DNA from 2 places in the Streptococcus gwangjuensis genome. Region 1 is predicted to be linked to the other one. Evidence: predicted binding sites of a transcription regulator. Region 1 holds the regulator's gene; the other holds the start of a gene.
What was found. Region 1 encodes NrdR, which represses ribonucleotide reductase genes. Its sites were predicted from a motif close to ACACNATATATNGTGT; they were not measured.

Region 1 (15,284 bases):
AGTTGCGATGGTAACAGCACCACGCTGACCAGCATTCATGATGATTTGGGCTTCTTTATAGTGGTTTTTGGCGTTCAAGACTTCGTGAGGAACACCAGCTTCGACCAATTTTTTAGAAATGTAGTCACTGGTTTCAACCGCAACTGTACCAACCAAGACAGGCTGACCTTTTTGGTAACGAGCCTTAACGTCTTTAACAACGGCCTTAAACTTAGCTTCAATGCTAGCAAAAAGCAAGTCTGGATGGTCAATACGCTGAACTGGACGGTTTGTTGGGATTGGAATAACACGAATGTTGTAAATTTCACGGAATTCTTCTTCCTCAGTCTTACCAGTACCCGTCATACCAGACAATTTCTTGTACATACGGAAAAGGTTTTGGTAAGTGATTGAGGCAGATGTCTTGGTTTCATCTTGGATTGGCACACCTTCTTTGGCTTCAATGGCTTGGTGCAATCCATCAGAATAACGACGACCTTCCATGGTACGACCTGTAAATTGGTCGACGATCAAGATTTCTTGCTCTTCGCTCACCACATAATCAATATCGAGAAGCATGATGTAGTTGGCACGAAGGGCGTTATCGATAAAGTGAGTCAGAGCTACGTTTTCGATGTCATAGAGATTTTCAAGCTTGAAGTAACTTTCAGCTTTGTCAATCCCTGAATCAGACAAACCAATGGTTTTAGACTGCACATCAATGATATAGTCGTCTTTATCCAAAGATTTTACATAGTGGTCTGCCATGTGGTAGAGCTGACTAGTTTCAACCGCATTAGCACCTGATACAATCAAAGGTGTACGGGCCTCGTCAATCAAGATTGAGTCAACCTCATCGACCAAGGCATAGTTAAGCGGACGTTGTACCATGTTTTCACCGCGAACGACCATGTTATCACGAAGGTAGTCAAATCCGATTTCTGAGTTGGTTGAGTAGGTAATATCACACTCATAGGCTTCTTTTTTCTCCATTGGAGATTTGGCAGCCAAGTTAATCCCTACTGACAAACCAAGCCATGAGTACAATTCACCCATCTCAGTCGCGTCACGTTCTGATAGATATTCATTAACCGTAACTACGTGAACCCCTTTACCTGAGAGAGCATTGAGGTATACTGGCATAGTCGCAGTCAAGGTTTTCCCTTCCCCTGTACGCATTTCTGGCACGTCACCATGATGAAGAACGATTCCCCCCATAACCTGAACCTTATAAGGGAAGAGACCTAGGACACGTTTAGCACCTTCACGGACAACCGCAAATGCTTCATAAAGCAATGAATCCAGTGATTCTCCATTTTGATAACGTTCTTTAAATTCAACTGTTTTTGCTTTTAGTTGGTCATCTGTCAAAGCAGCCATTTGGTCTTCGTATTTGAAAACCTTGTCAGCCATCTTTTCCAGACGACGGATTTCTCCTTTATCATTTTCGATAATTGTTTTTAAAATATTAGCCATGTTTTTCCTTACTTTAAATTCCGAATATTTTAGAATGTTCTTTTAATTTTAGCACAATTACTGATTATTTTCAAGGAAGAATCCCCATTTTGAAAAGGAAAAAGAGGCTAGTTTCCAAGCTAACCTCTCTGACTTTTATGATACTTTAATTGCCAAAAATTGGCAAAAGAGCAAATAAGATAAATAGATTAATCCAAAGAGAAAGACAGCAGATAAGTCCAAAAACAAAGAGACTGACTTTCTTGGACATCAAGGCCATCAAAATGGACAGAATTCCAAAAACTAGCAAAACTTTCTGAATGATGAAGAGGTCAATCGTTATCCCCAGAACCGGACTGCCCCAAGGAAGAAAGAAGAAAGCAAGCCAGATCAGCAGAACTAAACCAATATAGACTTTAGAATAGCGTGTAATAAATGATGTTAGATGTGCCATAAGCCACCTCCTATAAATAGAAACCGATATAAATCAATGCCTTCCACCCTTAGACTTCCCTAGTTCCCGTCTCAAGCGAAACATTTTTTTGAAACAGGAATAAGTTAACCAATTCACACCAATAGCTACCAGAATAAAAAGAAACCAAATGACCCAAAACTTGATATCTGTCACATTTCTCAAGACGATATTGAAAAACAGAACTGAAACAACTGTCCAAGCAAGACTAAAAAGAGAATAGAGAGGGATGTAAACCCAGTAAAAATAGTAAAAAATTGGGAAAAATTTACTATTTCTGTTGGCCTTTTCAATCCAGTTATCAAAATAAAAGTAAGGTGCTAAAAGTAAGAATTTAAACAAATGTTCCATCTTCAACACCTCTCTTTGATAGCGTTTTCTTCAACTTCATTCTATCAAAAAAATCTGGAAATGTCATTCCAGATTCTACTTTTTTATTTACGTTTTCTTGCGATGAGATGAATCGGTGTTCCTTCAAAAACAAAGGCCTTGCGAATTTGATTTTCCAAGAAACGCAGGTAAGAAAAGTGCATGAGTTCTTCTTCGTTGACAAAGATAACAAAGGTCGGTGGTTTGGTTGCCACTTGGGTAGCGTAAAAAATCTTGAGGCGTTTTCCTTTGTCTGTCGGTGTTGGATTGATAGCAATAGCATCCATGATGACATCGTTCAAAACAGCTGATGGAATACGTGTATTTTGACTTTCACTGATTTGCTTAATCATCTCAGGAAGTTTGTGAAGACGTTGCTTGGTCAAGGCTGATACAAAGATAATCGGTGCGTAAGGCAGGTATTGGAACTGCTCACGGATATCTTCTTCCCAGTTTTTCATGGTGTGGTTGTCTTTTTCAAGCGTGTCCCACTTGTTGACCACAATAATCATTCCTTTACCAGCTTCATGGGCAAATCCTGCGATACGCTTGTCGTATTCACGGATACCCTCTTCCGCATTGATGACCATCAAGACTACATCTGAACGGTCAATAGCTCGCATGGCACGCATGACAGAATATTTCTCAGTATTTTCATAAACCTTACCAGACTTACGCATACCAGCCGTATCAATCATGGTAAACTCTTGACCATCTGTATCTGTAAAGTGGGTATCAATGGCGTCACGAGTCGTTCCAGCAACGGGACTAGCAATAACACGATCTTCGCCCAAGATAGCATTGATCAAGCTTGATTTTCCAACGTTTGGACGACCAATCAAGCTAAATTTTATAACATCTGGATTTTCTTCTTCATATTCATTTGGAAGATTTTCTACGATAGCGTCTAGCACATCCCCTGTACCGATACCATGGACAGATGAGATAGGCAATGGTTCACCCAAACCAAGGGCATAGAAATCATAGATATCATTTCGCATCTCAGGGTTGTCCACCTTGTTGACTGCGAGGATAACTGGTTTGTGGGTCTTATAAAGCTTACGGGCTACGTATTCGTCTGCATCGGTAATTCCTTCCTTACCAGACACGACAAAAACAATAACATCAGCTTCTTCCATGGCAATTTCTGCCTGGTGCTTGATTTGTTCCATGAAAGGAGCATCGACATCATCGATTCCTCCTGTATCAATCATGCTAAAAGAACGATTGAGCCACTCACCCGTTGCATAGATACGGTCACGTGTCACTCCTTCGACATCTTCTACAATGGAGATTCGCTCACCAGCGATCCGATTAAATAGGGTTGATTTCCCAACATTGGGACGTCCTACAATGGCAATAGTTGGTAGGGCCATAATTTCTCACTTTCTACAATAACTTCTTCTGTTCAAGATTTTTTCTAGTTGAGTTTGGTTCAGCTTGACCAAACTGTTCTGCTAGGCGCTGACTCCAGCTTGTGGTCGCACGCGCTCCAGCATAGTCCGCCTGTACACGGTCATAAGCCTCAATCGCATCAACTGTTTGTTCCTGATATTCTTCCTCAAACACCACTTGATTCAATGGCAAGCGAGGTTTGACTTCATGTTCTTCATTTGGCACACCCAGTGCCATCCCAAAGACAGGATAGGTGTAGTCAGGCAGGTTAAAAAGCTCTGCCACTTCTTCTGACTTGTATCGAACCAAACCGATAATCACACCACCATAGCCCAAGCTTTCAGCTGCCAACAGGGCATTTTGTCCAGCAAGAGCCGCATCGACTGAACTAATCAAGAGACCTTCTACACCTTGAGGTTGGAAGGTATCCGTATGGAGTCGTGCTCCCTTTTCTGCACGGTTCAAATCTCCGACAAAGAGAAGGAAAACAGCTGACTGGCGAATGGCTTCTTGAGGCACCAATTCATACAGAGCATCTTTCTTTTCTTGACTTCGGACTACAATCACAGAGTAGGATTGGAAATTCTTCCAAGACGAGGCCATCTGGGCTGCTGTCAGGATTTCAGTCAAGTCCTCCTGAGGGAGGGTTTGCTCTTTAAATCTTCGAACAGACTTATGAGCTTTCATCAGTTTAATTGTTTCTGTCATCGACGGTTCACTCCTTCTAAACGAGTCTCTTCAGCCAAATATCGGATGCGTTCCATGACTCGTTTGGCTTCCCAGGTTTCGTCATTTCCATGTTTCCCTTTAGCGAAATGCAGCTCTAATTCTTCAAAGTTGAAGTTGGAGGTGAAAAAGGTCGGTAAATCTTCCTGCATCCGATATTGGAGAATGACCTGCAGGATTTCGTCACGCACCCAAGCTGTTGATTGCTCGGCACCAATATCATCTAAAATCAGGACTTCAGAAAGCTTAATCTCATCCACCAAGGTCTTGACATTGCCATCACCGATAGCATTTTTGACATCGATGACAAAACTAGGATAGTGGAGGAGAGTGGAGGAAACACCACGTTTTTCTGATAAATCATGGGCTAAGGCAGCCACCATGAAACTTTTGCCCACACCAAAGTCTCCATAGAGATAGAGACCTTTACGGACATGAGGATAGGCTTCTGAAAATTCAACCAAACGTTGAAAAACAGTGAAACGTTTCTCATCATCTGCATCAACATCCGCAAAACTTACTTTTTTAAGACTGGCTGGCAGATTGATTAACTTGAGACGGTTCTTGATAGCCGCTTCTTTTTCAGCCGCAATTAGTTCAGGAGTTTCTTCGTAAGAAACATCCGCATAGCCATGATTCATAACCAAAATCGGCTTGTAGCCTTTGGCAATATAATCCGTATCCCCACGGAGAAATTTGTCACGCTCGGTGATGTACTGATTAAACTTGGAGATACTGCGATTCAATTCCTCTGGGCTGAGGGATTCTTGCTGGATAAAGGCCGCAACATCAGGGTCCTTCATGATTTTCTGGACCAAATCTTGATAATGAAAACGGCTAGGTTGACGTTTGAGTACGTCTCCGACACTTTCCATCTAATCTCCTCCTTTTTCTAATCGAGCTAATAGTTCTTGTTTCTTACGTTCTAATTCCAGACGAGTTTCCTCGCTGGTTTCATTCTTATAATCTGGATTGCTCCACTTGGGTACATTGGACTTGGTAGGACTGGGTTTACTGCTTTTTCGAGCCTGATTCTTCTGCCCTCTCTCACGAATGCGCAAGACTGCCTCTTCTGCCGAATGAATTTTTTGATAGGCATAGTCATTGGCTACCTTCATGGCATATTTCTCATTGATATTTGCCGAATCCACCTTATTAAAGGTCAATAAGAGAATGATATTGATGACTTCGTCCAGCAAGCCCAAGCCAGCCATCTGTTGCAAGAGTTCTCTTTCTGTTTGGGTAATGGTCCCCTTGCGTGTTTGCTTGATTTCTGCTAAGAACTGCAGGGCAGTCTTACTTTTAGCTTCTTTGATAATAGTTGTTTCCTTAGGACTAAAGTCAGAGGAAACCGGTTTTTGAGCAATTTTTTCCCGCATGCGTTTGGTTGAAATAACCTGAGAAACAGCTGTTGACTTAGCCAATTGATAGGTTTCAAACCAAGTCCATTTCTTCTCCTCGGCAATGGCAAAGAGGTTTAAGACATCGGACTGCTCATCCGCAAAGCGAAGCCCATCTCGAGCCATAAGCTGACGAAAATGGTCTAAGTCAAAATCGTTGGCCACTTTCTTCTTGAGACTAAGGTCTTCTTGACTTCCTAGTTCTGCCAAATCTGGAAAGATTTGATTGAGTGAGACAGATATTTCTTCTCCCTCAGCACTCTCAACTTTCAAATCCTCTACAGCTACATCGCCAATCTTTTTCTCCAAAAGTCTGCGATAAACAGGATGCTCCAAGAAGTCTTGACTAGATAGAGGAGCATGGAGGGCTAGCTGATAAACGTCCCCCTTTTGATAGAGGGTCAAGAGATTGAAAGCAGATAGGATTTTCAGGGATTTTATCAGTCTATCCATCCCAAAGTTGAGATGGTTAAGAATGCTTGAAAAAAGGTATTCCTTTCTGCCATTATCCCAAAAACTGATTGTATAAAGATAAAGGCTCAGTGCCTCCTGACCGATAATCGGGAGGTAGCACTGTACCAGAGATGAGGTATCTTGCGACACCCGATTATTCTTTAGATAAGAAAAACGGTCAATTGGCTTCATTTATCTTTCCTTTTTCTTTTTAGAGGACTGGGTGATTTGTTGGAGCAAGCTCTCTAGCTCACTCACATCCTTAAAACTACGGTATACACTGGCAAAACGTACATAGGTAATCTCATCCAGTTCAGCCAACTCCTCCATGACGAGTGAACCAATGTCCTCACTTTGAATTTCATTTTCATTTCGACCACGGAGTTTCTGTTCGATACGATTGACTACCATGTTGATTTCATCACTTGACACAGGACGTTTCTGGGCTGAGCGAATAATCCCATTAAAGATTTTATCTCTGGAGAATTGTTCCCGTGTGCCATCTTTTTTAACAACCACTAAGGTTCTTTCTTCTACCCGTTCGTAGGTTGTAAAACGGTGCTGGCATTCGTCACACTCACGTCTTCTACGAATAGTGTTCCCTTCTTCTGCTTGGCGACTATCGATAACACTTGACTTGGTAGCCCCACATTTTGGACAACGCATCCTTTCCCTCCTTATCGTTTTCTTTTCATTATACCATTTTTTAAACGATTCCCAAAACAATTCTTCTTTTTGCTTGACAAGTTTTTTGTTTTGTTGTATTATTTAATTAAGACAAAAGGATAAAAGAAAGGAGACCAAGATGTCCTGGACATTTGACAACAAAAAACCCATCTATTTACAGATTATGGAGAAAATCAAGCTTCAGATTGTTTCCCATACACTGGAACCCAATCAACAACTTCCAACCGTGAGAGAGCTGGCTAGCGAGGCCGGTGTCAATCCAAACACCATCCAAAGAGCCTTGTCAGACCTCGAACGAGAAGGATTTGTCTACAGCAAGCGAACAACTGGACGATTTGTGACTGAGGATAAGGAACTGATCACCCAATCGCGCAAACAATTATCGGAAGAAGAATTGGAACACTTCGTTTCCTCCATGACCCATTTTGGCTATGAAAAAGAAGAACTACCAGGCGTAGTCGGCGATTATATTAAAGGAGTTTAAGCCTATGTCATTACTAGCATTTGAAAATGTATCCAAATCTTATGGAGAAACCCCAGCCCTTGAAAATGTTTCACTTGACATCCCAGCTGGAAAAATTGTTGGTCTTCTTGGGCCAAATGGCTCAGGAAAAACAACCCTGATTAAACTAATCAATGGCCTCTTACAACCAGATCAAGGACGTGTCCTGATCAACGACATGGACCCAAGCCCAGCAACCAAGGCTATCGTAGCTTATTTGCCGGATACGACCTATCTCAATGAACAAATGAAGGTCAAAGAAGCCCTAACCTACTTCAAGACCTTCTATAAAGATTTCAATCTTGAACGCGCCCATCATCTACTTGCAGACCTAGGAATTGATGAAAATAGTCGTCTCAAGAAACTATCAAAAGGAAACAAGGAAAAGGTACAACTGATTTTGGTTATGAGTCGTGATGCCCGCCTCTACGTTTTGGACGAACCAATTGGCGGGGTGGACCCAGCAGCCCGTGATTATATCCTCAATACCATTATCAATAACTACTCCCCAACTTCTACCGTTTTGATTTCTACCCACTTGATTTCTGATATCGAGCCAATCTTGGATGAAATTGTCTTCCTCAAAGACGGAAAAGTTGTCCGTCAAGGAAATGTCGATGATATTCGCTATGAGTCAGGTGAATCCATTGACCAACTCTTCCGTCAGGAATTTAAGGCCTAAGCAAAGGAGATTATTATGTTTTGGAATTTAGTTCGCTACGAATTTAAAAATGTTAACAAGTGGTATTTAGCCCTCTACGCTGCCGTTCTAGCCCTTTCTGCCTTTATCGGAATACAGACACAAGGCTTTAAAAATCTACCTTACCAAGAAAGTCAGGCTACTATGCTATTTTTTCTATCCACTGTCTTTGGTGGTTTGATGGTTACACTTGTGATTTCAACTATCTTCTTGATTATTAAACGCTTCAAAGGTAGTGTCTATGACCGACAAGGTTATCTGACTTTGACATTGCCAGTTTCTGAACATTATATCATCTCAGCCAAACTAGTCGGTGCCTTTATCTGGTCTATTGTCAGTACTACTGTACTAGCAATCAGTGCTTTCATTGTTCTGACCCTAACGGCTCCAGATTGGTTTGCAACTTCTGACTTGATTCCATTTATAGAAACACATCTTCCTCAACTCTCTCTTATGGGGGTATCCTTCCTACTAAATACTATTTCTGGAATCCTCTGCATCTACTTGGCTATTTCCATTGGACAGCTTTTCAATGAATACCGTACCGCACTGTCAATTGTAGCCTACATTGGTATCCAAATCGTCGTTGGCTTTATTGAACTCTTCTATCGTTCTAACCCTGGTTTCTACTTCCCATCAACCACAGGAGGGGCTGATCAGTTCCAGATGGGTATTATCATGACTATTCTGGAAGAAGTTATTCTTATAGCCATCTACTATCTAGGAACTTATCACATTTTGAAAAACAAGGTTAATTTACAATAATATCAGAGTCTAGCGACAATAACTCGCTAGGCTTTTTTCGTCCTCAAGATTTACATTTTTATATGAAGCATTTAATAAAAAGGAGTATAATGACTTTAAAACTAATTACATGTATATCGATAAGGAGGTCAACTCTTTATGCTGAGAAGATTTGTTACCAAGAAGCACCTCGTACTTTACTTCTTTTCTATTGCCATTACTTGGCTGGAAGCAATTATCACGCCAGCCCTTGTTCAGAATATTGTTGCCAGTTTTACCAATCAAGAACTAGGCCTTCTTTGGAAAGTTTTGATTTTAGGAATCCTTGGAAACCTCATTCTATTACTAGGCTTAGCTGGGAAACGCTATTACTACGCACGTTTGATTACTGACTTCAAATATGGAATCAAGAGTGCTATTTTCAAGCGATTTTTAAACAGTTATGAGATTGATGAAAAGGATATTTTGTCTGACCTAGAAAACGACGTCAAGCAACTAGAAGAAAGCTATATTGAACCAACGGTTATCATTATTTCTTCTCTTGGTTTCACCACTGCGTCCATTCTCTATGCCTTGTGGACCAATTTTTACCTAGGCTTAATTTTCATCCTCTTCTACTCCTTTCCTGTACTCTGCAGTGCTATCGGATCCAAGCGTTTGGATTCACTTTCTGAAAAGCGGTCCACTGTTAACCAGAGCTACTTAGCAAGCTTGACAAATTTTATTGGCGGTAGCCAACAAATTCGCCATTATCAGGGGCAAGATTTCTTTTTTACTCGCTATCAAAAACAATTACAAAGCAGTCTAGATGCCGAAATCAACTATGAAAAACAACGAACTTTAAATAGTCTCTTTATCAATAGCATCGATGCCTTTTGCTCAGTCACACCAATCGTCATTGGTGGCTTTATGACCTACTATAATTATTTAGATGCGGCGAGTTTTGTGGCTATCTATCTAGTTTCCCATAATATCGGCTATCAATTCCAAGAGTTGGCCTACTTTACCAACACCCGAAAAGCGACTCGAACTCTTCTCAACAAATACCAAAAACTTTTGGGTCAGTCTGACTCCATCTCGCCTAGAAGCATAGAAAATATTTTCCCTATCCAGCTTAACACCATCTCCCTAGAAAAAGATGGGAATATCCTCTTATCTCCGATTTCCATGCACATCAAGCAAGGAGAAAAAATTGCTATTATCGGGGAAAGTGGCTCTGGTAAAACAACCCTGCTCAATATCATTCATGGAGAAGAGACACCGACAAGTGGACAGATTCGCTTTGCTGGCCAGAACCTGTCATGTCAAGAAATCACAAGCTTTAGTTCCTATATCCTCCAAGATAGCCATTACTTTGACACGCTCTCTCTGGAAGACAATATCCTTCTGGGACTGGATAAAAATCCAGATACTTTAAATCATATCCTCAAAAAAACAGGATTAGAACATTTGAAAAATCGAACGCTCAGAAATGATAGTCTATCTGGTGGCGAGAAACAACGCCTAGAAATCGCTCGTGCCCTCTACCATGATAGCCAACTCATCTTAGCAGATGAGATTAAGGCCAATCTTGACTCGGAAAATAGCAGAAAAATTAGCGACTTGCTCTTCTCCCTACCTCAAACAGTCATTGAAGTCATTCACCACTACACAGAAGAAGACTTAAAACACTACGACCAAGTCATTCACTTAAGCAAAGAAAAGTAATAGTCTATAACATACGATTTGAAAAAGCAAGGAACCCGAATTCCTTGCTTTTTAACTCAATATCAAACTAGCTACGATAGGGCTGACAAAGACATAGAGAATACCTGTGACACCGATAGCCAAACCACCCATAGCTCCTGCTACAGAGCCGTATCGAAAGGCTGTTCCTGTTCCAACTGCGTGACCTGTTCCACCAAGGGAAAGGCCAACAGCCACTGGATCGTCAATTTTCAACCACTTCAAAAGGGTTGGTCCGATGACACTGGTTAAAATCCCAGTTGCCACTACAACCACCAAGGTCACGGTCGTCAAACCTTGCAATTTTTCTGTGATTCCCACTGCCATAGCGGTTGTTACTGACTTGGGAAAGAGAGAAATGGCTAGGAAAAAGTCCATCCCAAAGATTTTGGCTACAAAGGCTGTGAAAGAGGTATTGACAACTACTGCTAACAGACTACCAAAGAGAATACTCCGAGCATGGTGCTTCATCAAGTGAAAACTCTTATAAAGCGGAATCCCCAAAGCCACTGTCGATGGAACAATCAAGTTGTTCAGATAAACACCACCTTGGTAGTAATCTTGGTAAGAGATACCCGTCACTTTTAGAAAAATGATAATGAAAACAGCTGACAAAAGCAAGGGCGTTGTCAATGGATGGGGAAAACGTCTGTAAATCAGCATTCCTACTAAATAAGCTAGGATAGACAGGGCCAGCCCAAACAGGGGATTGGAAACAAATTCAGTCATTTGGCATCTCCTTTCTCATAATCTCCCTCAAATCGTCTCTTGATAAACTGAACTACCAAGGCTATGAGGATAATATTGATGACTGCTGCAAAAAAGACAATTAAAACAATTGGCAAAAGATAGGGAGCAATCACATCAAACTTTTCCATGATTCCCACTGCTGGTGGCAAAAAGAGAATGGTCATATTGGCCAGCAAGAAATTCCCTACCATGTTGACATGCCTGGTTCTCAGCCACTTGAATTGCAGGGCTAAAAAGAGAATGATTAAGCCGATAATACTGCCTGGGATGGGCAAATGAAAGAAACTGGAGATTCCCTCACCGATTAGAGAAATCACAAAGAGAATCATTAATTGAACATATAATTTCATCCTAAACTCCACGAAATAGACTTCTTGCATACCAGTTTACTCTTTTTTCAGAAAATTTCAAGGAAATGCACAAGAGATAATGAAAATTAGAAAGGAAAAGGGATACAAACAATTCTTGACTTGTGAAAACAGGCATGATTTAGGATAAGAGATGCCAGCGTCCTTCTTGCCAGCTTTCTTGAAAAGTAGTATAATTATTGCATGCGCAATCATCTTGTGATACAGAGATTGTCCGTGAATGGACCTTCTTCTATTTATAACTCTAAAAAGAAAGGAGATACTATGACCTATTTGGAAAAATGGTTTGACTTCAATCGTCGTCAGAAAGAAATTGAAAGTCTCTTGGAAGAGACTATTGCCCAGCAGAGCGAGCAAAATCTGACCTTGAAAGAGTTTTACCTGCTCTACTATCTGGACTTGGCTCAAGAAAAATCTCTACGCCAGATTGACCTGCCAGATAAGCTTCATCTGAGCCCGAGCGCTGTTTCTCGGATGGTGGCTCGCTTGGAAGCTAAAAATTGCGGTCTGCTTAGTCGCAGGTGTTGTGATCAAGATAGACGCTCTAGCTTTATCTGCCTGACAAGTGATGGGCAAAAGACACTGGCCTCTCTACAAAAAGCTGTCGAAGAAAGCTTGGAAACTGGTTTGGATTTCTTAATTTAAGATGATTTTTTAAAAAAGTTGCGTGCGCAATCATTTTTCTTGACATTCTCTTTTACAAGGAGTAAAATAAAATCATCATTAAACAAAGGAGTTTTAAACATGATTGAAATTACCTATCTAGATGCCAGCAAGAACGAAAGAACTGTGACTTTCGAATCTTATGAAGATTTTGATCGTTCACAACAAGCTTGCCTTATCGGCGTCGCAGACTACTACCCCGTCCAAAAATTAACTTACAACGGTCATGATTTGGACTACCATGGGACTTATGGAGATGTCTTCTTCTATCTCATGAAACAAGATTTAAGCCAATATAACTAAAAAAGGAGAAATACAATGGCAAAAGCAATTACAGATGCAACATTCGAACAAGAAACAAAAGACGGTTTGGTCTTGGTAGACTTCTGGGCAACTTGGTGTGGTCCATGTCGTATGCAAGGTCCAATCTTGGATAAATTGTCTGAAGAACTTTCAGAAGATGTCTTGAAAATCGTTAAAATGGACGTTGATGAAAATCCAAACACAGCTCGTGCTTTTGGAATCATGTCTATCCCAACTCTTCTCTTCAAAAAAGACGGCCAAGTGGTGAAACAAGTTGCTGGTGTTCACACAGCAGAACAAATCAAGGCCATCGTTGCTGAATTGAGCTAATCACACTAGAGACCAAGTACTTTCTTTGGTCTCTTTTTTCTTGCCCTTTGCCATTTTTCAAAAAATATGCTAGACTGTAAGTAGAATATTACGATGTTTGGGACATGCCATCGCTAAAAAAAACCTCTACTTGGTATTTTTTAGCTCCCTCAAGGGAGCTTTTTGCGTGCTCTGAACATTTCCCATTTTGGAAGGAGTACTATGAAACGTCAATCTGCCTTGGTCGTCTTTAGTGGCGGTCAAGATTCCACAACCTGCCTCTTTTGGGCTAAAGAACACTATGAAACAGTCGAAGCCGTCACCTTTGCCTACGGTCAACGCCATCATCTCGAAATTCAAGTTGCTAGAGAAATCGCTAAGGAACAAGGTGTTCGTCATCACATCCTAGATATGTCTCTGCTGGGGCAAATCACTGAAAATGCCTTGACTTCTGATCTAGAGATTGAGCAAAAAGAAGGAGAGGTTCCCAATACCTTTGTTGACGGTCGAAACCACCTCTTTCTATCCTTTGCGGCAGTTCTTGCTAAGCAACGGGGCATTAAAGATATCGTGACAGGTGTCTGCGAGACAGACTTCTCAGGCTATCCTGACTGCCGTGATGTCTTTGTCAAATCCCTCAATGTCACCCTCAACCTCGCCATGGATTACGACTTCGTTATCCAAACGCCTCTCATGTGGCTAGACAAGGCTGAAACTTGGGAATTAGCCGACCAACTCGGTGCCTTTGACTATGTTCGTGAAAAGACCTTAACCTGCTACAACGGGATTATCGGAAGTGGCTGTGGAGATTGCCCAGCCTGCCACCTACGGCAACATGGTCTAGATGTTTATCTTTCACAGAAAGGAGAGGTCTAATGTTTTTTGCACCCAAAGAAATCAAACAGGAAACCGGGGAGTCTCTTGTCTACAATCCTCACAGAACCTTGGTATCAAAAGAATTTACCTTCGATGCTGCCCACCATCTCTTTCACTATGAAGGAAAATGCAAATCCCTTCATGGTCACACCTATCATCTGCAGATTGCTGTCAGTGGATTTTTAGATGAACGTGGAATGACCTACGATTTCGGAGATATCAAAGCGATCTACAAGAACTACTTAGAACCCCACTTGGATCATCGCTATCTCAATGAGACTTTGCCTTATATGAACACGACTGCTGAAAATATGGTTTACTGGATTTTCCAAACCATGAGTCAAGAGTTGCCAGACGAGCGCGGTCTCCGTTTGGAATACGTTCGCCTCTATGAGACTCCGACTGCCTTTGCGGAGTTTAGACGGGAGTGGTTAGATGACTAGGGAACGTGTCCTTAAACTACCAGTTCTAGAAATTTTTGGCCCAACCTTTCAAGGCGAAGGTCGTGCTATCGGGCAGAAAACCATGTTTGTCCGCACTGCTGGTTGCGACTACCACTGCGACTGGTGCGATTCTGCCTTTACTTGGGATGGCTCTGAAAAGCCAACTCGTATGACTGCTGACGAGGTCATTGCTGCCTTGGATAAATTGGGGAGCTACGACTATGTAACCCTATCTGGGGGAAATCCTGCTATCCTAGCAGCCAACATGGCTGAATTGGTCACCAAACTCAAGGAACGCGGTGTCACCCTTGCTGTCGAGACTCAAGGTTCTCGCTGGCAAAATTGGTTAAAAGACATCGACCAGGTCACTCTCAGTCCCAAACCTCCTTCATCCAAGATGGAAGTCAACTTTGAGACCTTGGACTTTATCGTTTCCCAACTGGATCCAGATAAGGTCACCTTTAAAATCCCTGTCTTTGACGATGCAGATTTGGCCTTTGCCAAAGGCATACAAGAACGCTACCAACCAGATGTCCTTTTCTTATCTGCTGGAAATCCTGAACCCAAGGCTACAGGAAATATTATCCAAGATCAACTGGACCGTCTCAAAGAACTCTGGGAACGCGTCGCTGCCGACGATAGCTGGGGCAATGTCCGCGTCCTTCCTCAACTGCATACCCTCCTCTACGATAATCAACGTGGTGTTTAAGATTAGAAAGAAAAAATCATGTCACAACAAGAAGAAATGAAAAACCTCAGCCTACTGGGCAACAAAGAAACCAACTACATCTTTGACTATCAACCAGATGTCCTCGAATCTTTTGACAATCGTCATGTGGAAAATGACTATTTCATCAAATTTAACTGTCCTGAATTTACCTCACTGTGTCCAATCACTGCTCAACCAGACTTTGCGACCATTTATATTTCCTACATTCCTGACAAACTCTGTGTCGAGTCAAAAT
Region 2 (15,284 bases), 370 kb from region 1:
ATACTTGATGTATTCTACAGTTGTAACACCTGTTCGATCATTAAAATCTTGAAGAGCTTGAAGTTGTGATTCAACCGCTGCTAAAGCAGCCTCATCTTTTGCCAATTTAGCTTCTTGAAGTCGAACAAGAAGGTCTTTCTTAGGAAGTCCATAAGAGTCTGTATCCAGTGTATTTATTTTATCAATCAAGGCTTGATATTTCTTATCTAAAGCACTTGTTTCAGTAGGTTTAACACTTTCATCAATATGGATATATTGCTTATCAAAGAGATCAAGTGTCGCAAGATAACCTGCTGTAGAGTTAGTTGCCAGTTTCTTCATGTTCTCAGTAAACTGACCTAAGGCTAACTCAATCTGTCTTTGTTCGATAGGCTTGTCTTTGTAGATGCTTCTGCTATCAGCTAGAAGTTGATCTACTTTTGCCAAAACTGCCTTTTCATCAAAAGCTCCAGGTTGGTAGTTAGATTGAAGAGCTGGAATTTTATTTTTCAAAGCCACTTCATAGCCCTTAGTTTGCACCTTGATGTAGTGATTGTGGTCGCCATGAGGAATCACAAAACTACCATTTTCTACCTGTAAACTATAAGGAGACACACCATCTCGCAAAGCAGTGGTATAGAGTTCATTTAGGAAATCAAGTTCTGGATTGCCAGTTTGTAGCGGAAGACGCACATGTTCCTTACGAACAGCATATGGATGGATATGAGTTGGATCGTAGGCTTGGTCTGGATTTCCAAAGACAAAGAATCCGTTTGAAATTCTAATCGCTTCAAGTGGAACTCCGTATGTTTTAGAAATATAAGCAATCTTTTCTTCATCGCTAGCATCTCTTGAGAAAGACTCTACCGTTTTAGCAAGAGGTTTTACAGGCTCCGCATCATGATGTGTTTTCAAATGATCCTGAGCTGCCTTAATTTGCTCTGCTGTCAAATCTTTCTTGAAGAAGTAATGATTGTGGTCACCATGACTCATGACAAAGCCTTGTTCATCCTCACTGATGACACGATTAGCATCAAAACCGTGATCATGGTCTTTATCATGTTTGTGGCCATGATTATCGTTATCGTGTTCATCATCATGGGCTGGGCTTGGTGTTACTGTCGTTTTACCTCTCAAATGATCCTGCGCGGCCTTAATTTGGTCAGCTGTCAAATCTTTCTTGAAGAAGTAATGATTATGGTCTCCGTGACTCATGACAAAGCCTGCCGCATCTTCACTGATGACACGATTAGCATCAAAACCGTGATCATGGTCTTCATCATGTTTGTGGCCATGATTATCGTTATCGTGTTCATCATCATGGGCTGGGCTTGGTGTTACTGTCGTTTTACCTCTCAAATGATCCTGCGCGGCCTTAATTTGGTCTGCTGTCAAATCTTTCTTAAAGAAATAATGATTGTGATCACCATGGGTCATGATAAAGCCTTGATCATCCTCACTGATGACACGATTGGCATCAAAACCATGATCATGGTCTTCATCATGATGAGCGTCATGTCCATGTTCTTCATGCTTAGGGGCCTGACTTCCATGGTCACCGTCTTGCTCATGATGATGGTTTTGCTGAGTAGGTTTTTCTGCTGGTTTGCTTGGATTCTCCAATGGTGTTGGTTTCACACTGTCACTAGTTAGAGGAATCATTCTCGCAATCTTTTCTTCTAATGCAGAAAGCTTTGCATAGGGAATGAAATGATAGTGATTTCCATGAGGAATCGCTACACCACTCGGTGTCCTGCTTAAAATCTTAGCAGGATCAAAAGTCAAACCATCCGATTCAGCATATCGTTGAGTACTTGGAAGAGCATAGAGCTGCTGTAATAGACTTTGAAGACTCTCGGCTTTATTACTTGGTATTTCAGCCTGTTGAATAGGCTTGGTAGTTTGACCAGTCCCATTTGTACTTGGACGATAGTCAGTCACACTCGCTTGTTTTCTAGTTCCAGAGAGATAGGCTTGTGCTGCAGCCAATTCACTAGCAGACAAGGAACTCTTTGGAATGTAGTGGTAATGTCCTCCGTGAGGGACGATATAAGCATCACCAGTATCCTCTATAATATCAGATGCATTAAAGATGTAGCCATCATCAGTAGTATAGCGACCTTGAGATTGAGCAAGCGCCACTGCACTATTAGATGTTGGTGCATCGTGAGTATGACCTTGTTTTTGGCGTTCAATTTCGTCCTTCGAACGAACGTTATCCGCATGTGCCACATCCTTAAGGTAAACATAATACTTACCATCTACCTTGATAATGTAACCACCTTTGACTTCGTTGACAATATCAGCGTCTTTCAATTGATAATTGGCATCTTTCATCAAAAGTTCTTCACTGAAAATCGCATCAAAAGGAACTTTCCCATTATAATAATGGAAATGATCACCGTGTGAAGTCACATAACCTTGATCGGTGATTTTCACAACAATTTGTTCAGCCTGGATATCTTCTTTTTTGCTAACTTGCTCTGGTGTTTGTGTCTCTGTTTTTTGAGTGTCTTGTTTCCCATCGACATAAGATACACGATTCGTATCTTTATTCTCTCCTGTCTGATGTTGATTCAATGCATAAATACAAAGACTTAAAGAAAGGACAACAGCTGCACCAGCAGCAAGTTTCTTCTTATTTATTTTCATTCTTTCCTCATTTCAATTCTTCTGCTAAAATACTCATATTGTCTTCTAGGTTTTCTAGATAAGTTTTGTCATTTTGTGGGTCTGCCTCTAAAGGATTCAGAGTTTTAAGACCCACACCTGTTGATTTGACAAGAGTTTCAGCTACTTTTGAAGAAGCATTACTTTCTGTAAAAATCGTCTTAACCTTATAGGTTTTAACAAATTCCTGAATTTCTGTTAGTTGTCTTGGACTTGGTTCTTGTTCTGGAGAGATACCTGCAATACCAAGTTGATTGAGTCCAAATCGCTTAGCCAGATAAGAAAAGGCTGTATGTTGTGTTACAAATGTTTTCTGACTCGCTTTTTCAAATTTAGGTTGGAATTTCTTAGTCAATTCTTGAGCTTTTTTGATAAAGGCTTGTGCATTTTTCTGGTAAGTTTCTTTATGCTCACTATCAACCTCTGAAAGTTTATCAGCTATAATCTGAGCTTCTTCGCCAGCTTTTTCAGGATCTAGCCAAGTATGAGGGTCATAAAGCGTTTTTTCATCAACTCCCTCACCTGCTTCCACATCTTCTAGACCAGGGACACGATCCAATGTCATTCCTTCAGAAGCCTCTAAAACCTTAACTTTGGATTTTTTTAGATTGGGATCCAGACTTCCTGCCCAAGATTCGAGCGTATGAGAATGGTAGACAAAGACATCTGCATCATAGATGGCTGCAATATCATTTGCTGAAGGTTCAAAGGAGTGAATTCCGCTACTTGACTGAATCATTCGAACATCATTCAAGTCACCAGATACTTCCTTGACCATGGCATAGATAGGATAAAAACTGGTCACGATTTTCATCCCTTTACCTGACTGGCTTTCCTTTTGACCACAAGCAGCTAATACCAGAGCCAATACACTGGTCATCAATACTAAAATCGTCCTCTTTTTCACTATAACTCCTTAACTAGTGTTTAACCATTTAATTAACTAGTAAATAGTTTATCTTTATTTAGAGAATATGTCAAGAATTTTTACACAATTTCATAAAAAAGAGAACAGAATCCATATTCTGCTCCCTTTTTATCTTCTATAATAGTTGTATAGTCACTTACTCTCCTTTAACAAGACTAATAGCTTTTCAGCTTCTGCCATAATAGTATTGTTGTCCTGAGAACCAAATAACAGGTTATTTTTTAATCCTGTGAGAGTTTCGTTGGCATTTGACTTAAGAATTGGATCCTGAATCTTTTTAAGTAACTCTTCCGCCTCTCTCAGTTTTTCTTCAACCTTTTCAGTTTCAACCTGAGGTCCCTCTGGTTCCGATGGTAATTCTTCTTCTGATTCCTCTGATTCTTTTGGTTTTGGAGATTCTGCTTTCTCATTTTTCGGTTTTTCTTCGCGAGGTTTTTCCTCCTCAATTTTTTCTGTCTGAGGCTTCTCCTCTGTTGGTTTCTCTGTTTGATTGTTATCAGCTTGACTATTGTGGTTTCTTTGAACATGGTCGCTCGCATTGCCCCAACCACTATCTGAATGCGGACGTTCGTTTGGATGTTCAACATAATACTTCACAGTCTCAAATAGCTCTTCTAAAGTATACCCCTTAGGTGCCTCATAAAGTCCTTCGTCAAACCACTCAAATTTGATGTTATGGTAATGGTCATAATGAGGTATAATCAGACTTCCATTTTTAACTTCCACAGTATGTTGGAGATTGTAAGGCATACGGTCAAGTGGTACCTTCTTAACTGCTTTTACTCGATTGTAAATCGCTTCTGCTCCCTTAGCCTCAGTATTTCCTGAACTTTGATGATTTGTTGAAGGAGGCGTCAAACCTTTCTCTTTAGCATAAGCTTGCCCTGCTGCTCTTTCAGCTTCAGACAAACTATCTTTCTTAATCCAATGACTGTGGCTCATATGCGGAGTTACATAGGCATCCCCCTCATCACTGGTGATATCACGGGGGTCAAAGATATAGCCATCTTCTGTTGTATACTTGCCTGCCAACTTGGCTACTTGAATCTCATCATCTGTGTAAGCTATTTGTGCATTTGGTTTTCCTAAACGTTCTGGATGACGAATCGGCGCTAGAAAAGCAAGGATATCATCAACTAACTTGACTTTATCACTTGACTCATCGTTGAGACGTTCCAATAGTCTATCCAAAGTGTCAAAATCAGCTTGGCGCCCTTTATTGGAAATCAAATCTTGATGAACTGTTGCTAGTAAATCATAAACTTTGTTGTAAAATTTTTGATCACCAGATGCAAGATTGGTTTTCTTAGCTCCTAACTCATGAGACAAACTCTCTTGTTTGGCAAGTTTATCATCAATGGCTGCAACAGTTTCTGCTGAAAGTTCCTTGGCAGAAATATAACGCGAAATTCCATTCTCTTCGAAGACATAACCATCAACCACCTTTCGAATCACCTGTTTTACCAATTTTCCATCAATTGGATTGCTTGGAGTTGGTTTAGGATTTGGTACAGGTTGTGGACTTGGTATTGGGGTAGGCTCTGGAGCAGGAATTGGATTTGGAAGGATTGGAGTCGGAATTGGTTTTAATTCTTTACCACCTGCAGTAGTATGATTTCCTTGATAATTTTCAGAAATCATTCTTGCAATCTTCTGCTCTAAGTCAGACATTTGAGAATAAGGGATAAAGTGATAATGATCTCCGTGCGGCACTGCAACACCATTCGCAGTTTTTCTTGTAATCTGCGCTGGATCAAAAACAAGCCCATCTGATTCCACATGTCGTTGACTAAGCGGCAAGGCATAAAGCTGTTTCAGGAGACTAGATACGTCTTCACTCGAACTAGCTTGATAACTATTATCTACTTGTGGGCTAACACTTGGAGCCCATCTTCTGGTATTTGCTTCAACATTGCTTTGATTAGTTTGTCTATATGAACTACTATTCGATGTCTCTGATGCGCTACTGCTAGAAGAATTTGTTGAAGGACGATACCCAACTGAGCTTGGGTGTTTACCTTTCCCAGATAGAAAGGCTCGAGCTGCAGCCAGTTCACTGGCAGACAAGTCACTCTTAGGAATATAGTGGAAATGATTGCCATGAGGAACGATATAGGCATCACCTGTATCTTCTATAATATCAGACGCATTGAAGATATAACCATCATCCGTTGTATAACGACCCTGAGCTCTAGCAGCGACTACCGCATTATCGTTAGAAACTCCTCCATGATTACTACTGTGTTCCTGCTTCTGACGAGTGATTTCTTCTTTTGAGCGAACATTATCAGCATGCGCTGCATCCTTTAGATAGACATAATACTTACCATCTACCTTAATCACATAGCCACCCTTGATTTCATTGACAATGTCTGAATCCTTCAACTGATAATTTGGATCCTTCATCAGCAGTTCTTCACTGATAATAGCATCATAAGGAACCTTGCCATTATAGTAATGATAATGGTCTCCATGAGAAGTCACATAACCTTGATCCGTAATCTTGATAACGATTTGCTCGGCATTTATACCTTCTTTTTTACTGACTTCATCAGGTGTCAAAGTCTCTGCCTTTTGGCTTGGTTGGTTGCCATCGATATATGAAACACGATTATTTTCTTTTACAGTTTGGGCTTGATGCAAACCTAGTTCATAAGCACATACACTTAAAACAAGTGCTACTGCTGACCCAGCTAGATATTTTTTATTGATTTTCATTCTTTCCTCTTTTCTTAACTCTATTTGATTCACTATAAAATAATAAACCAGTTAATTAACTAGTTAATAGTTTACTCTTTTTAGTACTGCTTGTCAAGAATTTTTCGTATATACACAATAAAAATGAAAGCCTCTTTATCGAGACTCCCATTTTTCATTAATTTGTTTTTTCCTTACTTACAGGCGAAGGATTACTACCTTTTAACAACGCAAGTAATTTTTCTGCTTCTGCCATGATACCATTATTATCCATGGTTTGGAGACTCAAATTATTTCGTAAACCAGCTAGGGTTTCTGTCGCATTTCCTTTCAGACTAGCATCCGTTACTTTCGCAAGCAAAGCTTCTGCTTCTTTGAGCTTGGCTTCTACTTTTTCAGTCTCTACTTGAGGAACTTCTGGCTCAGCAGGTGTTTCCTCTACTGGTTCTTCATCCGCTTTGAAGTTCTTTTTGGGATCTTCACTGTGGTCTTTCTTACCTAAGACATGGTCGCTGGCATTTCCCCATCCGTCATTAGAATGTGGACGTTCATCAGGATGTTCAACATAGTACTTAATCGTCGCAAATAAGTCTTCCAGAGTATAACCATTTGGAGCTTTGTATGAGTGATCATCAAACCAAGCAAATTTAATGTTATGGTAATGATCCTTGTGAGGAATAATTAAATTACCATTTTTAATCTCAACTGTATGCTCAACCATGTATGGAAGTCGAACGAGTGGAATTCGTTTCTCACCTTTCACACGATTGTAAATGGCCGCTGCACTATCTCCAGTTGGATTTGCTTGAGCATCTGCGTCTGCTGACGGAGGTAGGATGCCTTTTTCTTTAGTATAAGATTGAGCCGCAGCTTTTTCCTTATCAGAAAGGCTGTCTTTTCCAATCCAGTGACTATGTCCCATATGAGGCGTTACATAGGCATCTCCTTCATCACTGATAATATCATGTTCGTCAAAAATGTAACCATCTGAAGTTGTATACTTATCAGCTAATTGAGCAATGCGGACTTCATTTTCGGTATACTCAATCTGAGAATTTGGTTTGCCAAGTCGCTCTGGATGAGTAATTGGTGCTAGGAATGCCAATAAATCATCTACCAATTTTCCTTTATTAGAAGATTCATCATTCAAGCGTTCTGCTAATTTGTCTAAGGCTTGGAAATCAGAAGTACGACCCTTATTTTCAGATAAAGCTTTATGAGCCTCGGCCAACAGATTATATGTTTTATCATAAAATTCTTGGTCACGAGGAGCAACTTTTTCTTTTTTAGCAGTTAAAGCGTGTGAAACACTCTCTTGTTTTGATAACTTGCTTTCCAGATTTTTAACAGTGTCAGATGGTAAATCTTTCGCAAAGACATAACGAGAGATGCCCTTTTCTTCGAATACATACCCTTCCCCAACTTTTCGTACCAGCTGACTAACCAAAGAAGAATTTGAGTCTATTTTAGGATTTGGAGTAGGAGCCGGCTTTACAATAGGTTTCAAAGGTTTTAAGGTAAGAGCTGGCAAAACAGGAGATGGAATTAAATTTGGAAGACTTGGATTCGGAATTGGTTTTAATTCTTTGCCACCTGCAGTAGTATGATTTCCTTGATAATTTTCAGAAATCATTCTCGCAATCTTCTGCTCTAAATCAGACATTTGAGAATAAGGAATAAAGTGATAATGATCTCCGTGTGGCACTGCAACACCATTCGCAGTTTTTCTTGTAATCTGCGCCGGATCAAAGACAAGTCCATCTGATTCCACATGTCGTTGACTGAGTGGCAAGGCATAAAGTTGTTTCAAGAGACTAGATACGTCTTCACTCGGACTAGCTTGATAGCTATTATCCACTTGTGGGCTAACACTTGGAGTCCATCTTCTAGTATTTGCTTCAACATTGCTTTGATTCATTTGTCCATATGAACTACTATTTGATGCCTCTGATGAGCTGCTAGAAGAATTTGTTGAAGGACGATACCCAACTGAGCTTGGTTGATTACCTTTTCCAGATAGGAAGGCTCGAGCTGCAGCTAATTCACTGGCAGACAAGTCACTCTTAGGAATATAGTGGAAATGATTGCCATGAGGAACGATATAGGCATCACCCGTGTCCTCAATGATATCAGAGGCATTAAAGATATAACCATCATCCGTTGTATAGCGGCCCTGAGCTCTAGCAGCTACTACCGCTTTATCGCTAGAACCACCTCCGTGATTACTACCGTGTTCCTGCTTCTGACGAGTGATTTCTTCTTTTGATCGAACATTATCAGCGTGGGCTGCATCCTTTAGATAGACATAATACTTACCATCTACCTTAATCACATAGCCACCCTTGATTTCATTGACAATGTCTGAATCCTTCAACTGATAATTTGGATCTTTCATCAGAAGTTCTTCACTGATGATAGCATCATAAGGAACCTTGCCATTATAGTAGTGATAATGGTCTCCATGAGAAGTCACATAACCTTGGTCCGTAATCTTGATAACAATTTGCTCAGCATTTATACCTTCTTTTTTACTGACTTCATCAGGTGTCAAAGTCTCTGCCTTTTGGCTTGGTTGGTTACCATCAATGTATGAAACACGATTATTTTCTTTTACAGTTTGGGCTTGATGCAAACCTAGTTCATAAGCACAGACACTTAAAACAAGTGCAGCTGCTGACCCAGCTAGATATTTTTTATTGATTTTCATAATCTCCTCATTTCAATTCTTCTACTAAAATACTCATATTGTCTTCTAGGTTTTCTAGATAAGTCTTATCGTTTTGTGGGTCTGCTTCTAAAGGATTCAGAGTTTTAAGACCTACACCTGTTGATTTAACAAGAGTTTCAGCTACTTTCGAAGAAGCATTACTTTCTGTAAAAATTGTTTTAACCTTATAGGTTTTAACAAATTCCTGAATTTCTGTTAGTTGTCTTGGACTTGGTTCTTGTTCTGGAGAGATGCCTGCAATACCAAGTTGATTAAGTCCAAATCTCTTCGCTAGATAAGAAAAGGCCGTATGTTGGGTTACAAAGGTTTTCTGAGTCGCTTTTTCAAATTTAGGCTGGAATTTCTTAGTCAATTCTTGAGCTTTTTTGATAAAGGCTTGCGCATTTTTCTGGTAAGTTTCTTTGTGTTCACTATCAACCTCTGAAAGTTTATCAGCGATAATTTGGGCTTCTTCGCCAGCTTTTTCAGGATCTAGCCAAGTGTGAGGATCATAAAGCGTTTTTTCATCAACTCCATCACCTGCTTCCACATCTTCTAGACCAGGGACACGATCCAATGTCATTCCTTCTGAAGCTTCTAAAACTTTAACTTTGGATTTTTTTAGATTGGGATCCAGACTTCCCGCCCAAGATTCAAGTGTATGCGAATGGTAGACAAAGACATCTGCATCATAGATGGCTGCAATATCATTTGCTGAAGGTTCGAAGGAGTGAATTCCGCTACTTGACTGGATCATTCGAACATCATTCAAGTCACCAGATACTTCCTTGACCATGGCATAGATAGGATAAAAACTAGTCACAATTTTCATCCCTTTACCTGACTGGCTCTCCTTCTGCCCACAAGCAGCTAAACACAAAAGAAAGACACTTAACAACACTAAAAACAAATTTTGTTTCTTCATAAAAACTCCTTAACTAGTTATTTAACTAGTTAATATTCTACTCCGATTTTTTTTATTGTCAAGCATTTTATGAACTAGTTAATAGATTTTATGATTTTAAACTATAAAAAAACCTTGCAACTTAGTTGCAAGGACTTTTCGATTAATCAAAGTTAACGTATTCTTTTTGAAGTTCAAGAACTTCTTCCATTGTTGAACACTCTGTAAGGGCACGGTTTGCGTACTCTTCCATCTTAGCAGTATCCAATTTCTTCATCAAGCTACGTGTACGAAGGACAGATGTTGCTGACATAGAGAATTCATCCAAGCCCATTCCGACAAGAAGTGGAACAGCTTTTTGGTCACCAGCCATCTCACCACACATACCAGCCCATTTACCTTCAGCGTGAGCTGCCTTGATAACGTTGTTGATCAAGCGAAGGATTGATGGGTTATATGGTTGGTAAAGGTATGAAACTTGCTCGTTCATACGGTCTGCTGCCATTGAGTATTGGATCAAGTCGTTTGTTCCAATTGACATGAAGTCTACTTCTTTTGCAAATTGGTCTGCAAGCATTGCTGCTGCAGGGATTTCAATCATGATACCAACTTGGATGTCATCCGCAACTGCAACTCCTTCAGAAAGAAGGTTTGCTTTTTCTTCTTCATAAACTGCTTTAGCTGCACGGAATTCTTTCAAGAGGGCAACCATTGGGAACATGATACGCAATTGACCATGAACAGAAGCACGAAGAAGGGCACGGATTTGTGTACGGAACATTGCATCTCCAGTTTCAGAAATAGAGATACGAAGGGCACGGAATCCAAGGAATGGGTTCATTTCGTGTGGCATATCGAAGTAAGGAAGTTCCTTATCTCCACCGATATCCATTGTACGAACAACCACTGGTTTACCATTCATTCCCTCAAGAACAGCCTTGTATGCTTCATACTGCTCATCTTCTGTTGGGAAGTCTTGAGAATCCATGTACAAGAATTCTGTACGGTAAAGTCCAACAGCTTCTGCACCGTTGTTGTTAACACCTTCAACGTCTTTTGGAGTACCGATGTTAGCAGCCAACTCAAAGTGTTTACCGTCAGCAGTCACTGTTTGAGCATCTTTCAAAAGTGCCCATTCAGCTTTTTGTTTAGCATAAGCTTCACCAGCTGCTTTAAATTCTGCCGCTTGTTCATCTGTTGGGTTGATAATCACTTCACCAGTAATTCCGTTAACGGCAAGGATATCACCGTCTTTCACTACTTCAGTAATGTTATTTGTTCCCAATACAGCTGCAATTTCAAGTGTACGTGCCATGATAGCTGAGTGGCTTGTACGTCCACCGATGTTTGTTACAAAAGCTTTTACAAAGTTTTTGTCCAATTGAGCTGTATCAGATGGTGTCAAGTCATGCGCAATTACGATTACTTCTTCATTGATAGAAGCTGGGTTTGGCAATTTTTTACCAAGAAGGTTAGCCAACACACGTTTTGTCACGTCGCGGATATCCGCTGCACGTTCTTGCATGTATGGATTGTCTTCCATTCCTTCAAAGATAGTGATGAACATGTCAGTCACTTCTTTAAGACCTGCTTCAGCATTGACTTTCTTAGCGCGAATTGTTTCTTTAATCTGACCAATCAATTCTGGGTCAGCAAGAACCATCAAATGAGCGTCAAAAACTTGAGCTGCTTCTTCACCTAGCGTACCTACAGCTTTCTCACGGATAAGAGAAAGCTCGTTTTGAGAAGCTTCAAGAGCTACATCCAAACGAGCCTCTTCTGCGTTTGTATCTTCGACTGAAACAGTCTCGAATGACAAATCCGGTTGAACGAGTAGATATGCTTTTGCAACTGCAACACCATCAGATGCTGCGATTCCTTTAAGCATTTCTGTCATTTTCCTTATGCCAATCCTTCTTTTTCCATTGTTTCTGAGATTGCAGCGATAGCGTCATCTGCATCTGCACCTTCAGCTGAGATAGTTACATCAGCACCTTGGCCAACACCAAGACTCATAACACCCATGATTGATTTAAGGTTAACTGATTTACCTTTGTACTCAAGAGTGATATCTGAAGCAAATTTGCTAGCAGTTTGTACCAACAATGTTGCTGGACGTGCGTGAATACCTGTTTCTGCCACTACGTGGAAATCTTTAGAAGCCATAGTTTGACTCTCCTTTTGTTCTTTCTTTTTTGAGTTATATGTGATAACCCTTACAATTTGGTATTATATCATCTTCTAGAATTTTTTTCAAGCATTTTATGGGATTTATTCGATTTCCTTTCAGATAACTTGCTGAAAATCTTCTATTTTAGATAACAAAACACAGGATATAGTTTTCCAAAAAACTACTTGTAGGATTATCATCACTATTTCACAAAGCAAACACTACATATTGTGTTTTGTGAGCTCGAGCAGAAAAATAGACCACTATATTTAGTTTCAAATCATTGACAAAAATTTATTTTCTGATATACTAGGAAAGTAATCTATTTTGAAAGAGGAGTTACACAATGGTAACCGTTTATTCTAAAAACAACTGTGTCCAATGTAAAATGACCAAACGTTTCTTGGACAGTAATAATGTCGCTTATCGCGAAATCAATCTCGATGAGCAACCTGAGTACATCGATCAAGTTAAAGAGCTCGGTTTCAGCGCAGCTCCTGTTATCCAAACACCAACTGAAGTCTTTTCAGGTTTCCAACCAGGAAAATTGAAACAATTAGCATAATCTTAGTACATCATCCAGAAGAAACTGCTTCTAGGGCTAACTTAGAAGCCTTTCTTTTGTAATTAGATAAGGGAAATTTTATGGGATTAAAACATCTTGAGGACGTGACTTACTTCCGTCTCAATAACGAAATCAACCGTCCTGTCAATGGACAAATCATGCTTCATAAAGATAAGGAAGCCTTGGATGCCTTCTTTAAAGAAAATGTAGTTCCAAACACTATGGTTTTTGATTCAATCAAGGATAAAATCAACTACCTCATTGAACACAACTACATCGAAACAGACTTTATCAAGAAATACCGTCCAGAATTTTTGGAAGAATTGTCGCAATTTATCAAAGATCAAAATTTCCAATTCAAGTCTTTCATGGCTGCCTATAAATTTTACAATCAATATGCTTTGAAAACCAACGACGGTGAATATTATCTTGAAAGCATGGAAGACCGCGTCTTCTTTAACGCCCTTTATTTCGCTGATGGCAATGAAGCTGTTGCAATCGATATTGCCAATGAAATCATCCACCAACGCTACCAACCTGCTACTCCTTCCTTCTTGAATGCTGGACGTGCTCGTCGTGGGGAGTTGGTATCCTGTTTCTTAATTCAGGTAACAGATGATATGAACTCTATCGGACGTTCTATCAACTCAGCTCTTCAACTTTCACGTATCGGTGGTGGTGTTGGAATTACCCTCAGCAACCTTCGTGAAGCTGGTGCACCTATCAAAGGCTATGAAGGAGCAGCTTCTGGGGTCGTTCCAGTTATGAAACTTTTCGAAGATAGCTTCTCTTACTCAAACCAATTGGGTCAACGTCAAGGTGCTGGTGTTGTCTACCTCAACGTCTTCCACCCAGATATTATTGCCTTCCTTTCCACTAAGAAAGAAAACGCCGATGAAAAAGTTCGTGTTAAGACCCTTTCACTTGGTGTTGTGGTGCCCGATAAATTCTACGAATTAGCACGTAAAAATGAAGAAATGTACCTCTTCAGCCCATACTCAGTAGAGCTTGAATACGGTGTGCCATTTAACTACATCGACATCACTGAAAAATACGATGAGCTAGTCGCAAATCCAAATATCCGCAAGACAAAAATCAAGGCGCGTGATTTGGAAACTGAAATCTCTAAATTGCAACAAGAATCTGGCTACCCTTATGTAGTCAACATTGATACGGCTAACCGTGCAAATCCAGTTGATGGTAAGATTATTATGAGTAACTTGTGTTCTGAGATTCTTCAAGTTCAAGAACCAAGCTTGATCAACGATGCTCAAGAATTCCTTCAAATGGGGACGGACGTTTCATGTAACCTTGGTTCAACCAACGTGGTTAACATGATGACTTCCCCTGACTTTGGTCGTTCTATCCGTGCTATGGTTCGTGCCCTTACTTTCGTTACAGATAGTTCACACATCGTAGCTGTGCCTACCATCGACCACGGAAATAGCCAAGCTCATACCTTTGGTCTTGGTGCTATGGGACTTCACAGCTACCTTGCCCAACAATTGATTGAATATGGATCGCCTGAGTCTGTTGAATTTACAAGCATCTACTTCATGCTCATGAACTACTGGACCTTGGTTGAGTCAAACAATATCGCGCGTGAACGTGGTATTACCTTCCATAACTTTGAAAAATCAGACTATGCTAAGGGAAGCTACTTTGACAAGTATATTACAGGCGAGTTTGTTCCAAAATCAGACCGTGTTAAAGAACTCTTCAAAGATGTCTTTATCCCAAGTGCTGCTGACTGGGCTGAACTTCGCGACAAGGTTCAAGCAGATGGTCTTTACCACCAAAACCGCCTTGCTGTAGCACCAAATGGTTCTATCAGCTATATCAACGATGTTTCTGCTTCTATCCACCCGATTACGCAACGTATCGAAGAACGCCAAGAGAAGAAAATTGGTAAAATCTACTATCCTGCTGCTGGTTTGTCAACAGAAACCATTCCTTACTACACTTCTGCCTACGACATGGATATGCGTAAGGTGATTGATGTTTACGCTGCTGCGACTGAGCACGTGGACCAAGGACTTTCACTCACCCTCTTCATGCGTAGTGACATTCCAAAAGGACTTTACGAATGGAAGAAAGAAAACAAACAAACGACACGTGACTTGTCTATCCTTCGTAACTATGCCTTTAACAAGGGAATCAAGTCTATCTACTACGTCCGTACCTTTACAGACGACGGTGGAGAAGTCGGTGCTAACCAATGTGAAAGCTGTGTGATTTAATCTTTGCTTGAGGAAACTACATTTTCTCAAATTAGTGATTCATTCACCCTGCTAAACTAAACTGGAATAAGCATCTATACTATGGAAAAACACAAAAGTCGGACTTCCGACTTTTTGTGCGATACTCCTCTAGAATTATGATAAAATAAAATAATTGTGAGTTCGCAATACTAAACACAGAAAGAGATTTCAAAATGGAAACTTACTACAAAGCCATTAACTGGAATGCCATCGAAGATGTCATCGACAAATCAACTTGGGAAAAGTTGACGGAGCAATTCTGGCTCGATACACGTATTCCCTTGTCAAATGACTTGGATGACTGGAGAAAGCTATCAAATGTAGAAAAAGACTTGGTAGGAAAAGTCTTTGGTGGTTTAACCCTTCTCGACACTATGCAATCTGAAACTGGGGTTCAAGCCCT

Region 2: the regulator NrdR is predicted to act here: its motif matches at 12,274-12,289, upstream of nrdH (glutaredoxin-like protein NrdH).

What each region holds. Positions count from the first base shown of each region.
Region 1 covers NZ_CP032621.1:1,295,855-1,311,138, forward strand. Annotated here, with positions in the region: gene secA (preprotein translocase subunit SecA) at 1-1,455, opposite strand, end outside; gene D7D53_RS06265 (hypothetical protein) at 1,601-1,888, opposite strand; gene D7D53_RS06270 (hypothetical protein) at 1,922-2,257, opposite strand; gene der (ribosome biogenesis GTPase Der) at 2,341-3,651, opposite strand; gene D7D53_RS06280 (NADPH-dependent oxidoreductase) at 3,665-4,378, opposite strand; gene dnaI (primosomal protein DnaI) at 4,375-5,271, opposite strand; gene D7D53_RS06290 (DnaD domain protein) at 5,272-6,441, opposite strand; gene nrdR (transcriptional regulator NrdR) at 6,442-6,915, opposite strand; gene D7D53_RS06300 (GntR family transcriptional regulator) at 7,055-7,420, shown strand; gene D7D53_RS06305 (ABC transporter ATP-binding protein) at 7,425-8,120, shown strand; gene D7D53_RS06310 (hypothetical protein) at 8,136-8,903, shown strand; gene gggC (streptosactin export ABC transporter GggC) at 9,042-10,589, shown strand; gene D7D53_RS06320 (LrgB family protein) at 10,641-11,336, opposite strand; gene D7D53_RS06325 (CidA/LrgA family protein) at 11,333-11,707, opposite strand; gene D7D53_RS06330 (MarR family winged helix-turn-helix transcriptional regulator) at 11,990-12,370, shown strand; gene D7D53_RS06335 (DUF4649 family protein) at 12,470-12,691, shown strand; gene trxA (thioredoxin) at 12,707-13,021, shown strand; gene queC (7-cyano-7-deazaguanine synthase QueC) at 13,223-13,876, shown strand; gene queD (6-carboxytetrahydropterin synthase QueD) at 13,876-14,319, shown strand; gene queE (7-carboxy-7-deazaguanine synthase QueE) at 14,312-15,028, shown strand; gene queF (preQ(1) synthase) at 15,047-15,284, shown strand, end outside.
Region 2 covers NZ_CP032621.1:925,692-940,975, forward strand. Annotated here, with positions in the region: gene D7D53_RS04625 (pneumococcal-type histidine triad protein) at 1-2,631, opposite strand, end outside; gene adcAII (zinc-binding lipoprotein AdcAII) at 2,639-3,529, opposite strand; gene D7D53_RS04635 (pneumococcal-type histidine triad protein) at 3,710-6,295, opposite strand; gene D7D53_RS04640 (pneumococcal-type histidine triad protein) at 6,453-8,981, opposite strand; gene adcAII (zinc-binding lipoprotein AdcAII) at 8,989-9,906, opposite strand; gene ptsP (phosphoenolpyruvate--protein phosphotransferase) at 10,049-11,782, opposite strand; gene D7D53_RS04655 (phosphocarrier protein HPr) at 11,788-12,051, opposite strand; gene nrdH (glutaredoxin-like protein NrdH) at 12,402-12,620, shown strand; gene nrdE (class 1b ribonucleoside-diphosphate reductase subunit alpha) at 12,701-14,860, shown strand; gene nrdF (class 1b ribonucleoside-diphosphate reductase subunit beta) at 15,055-15,284, shown strand, end outside.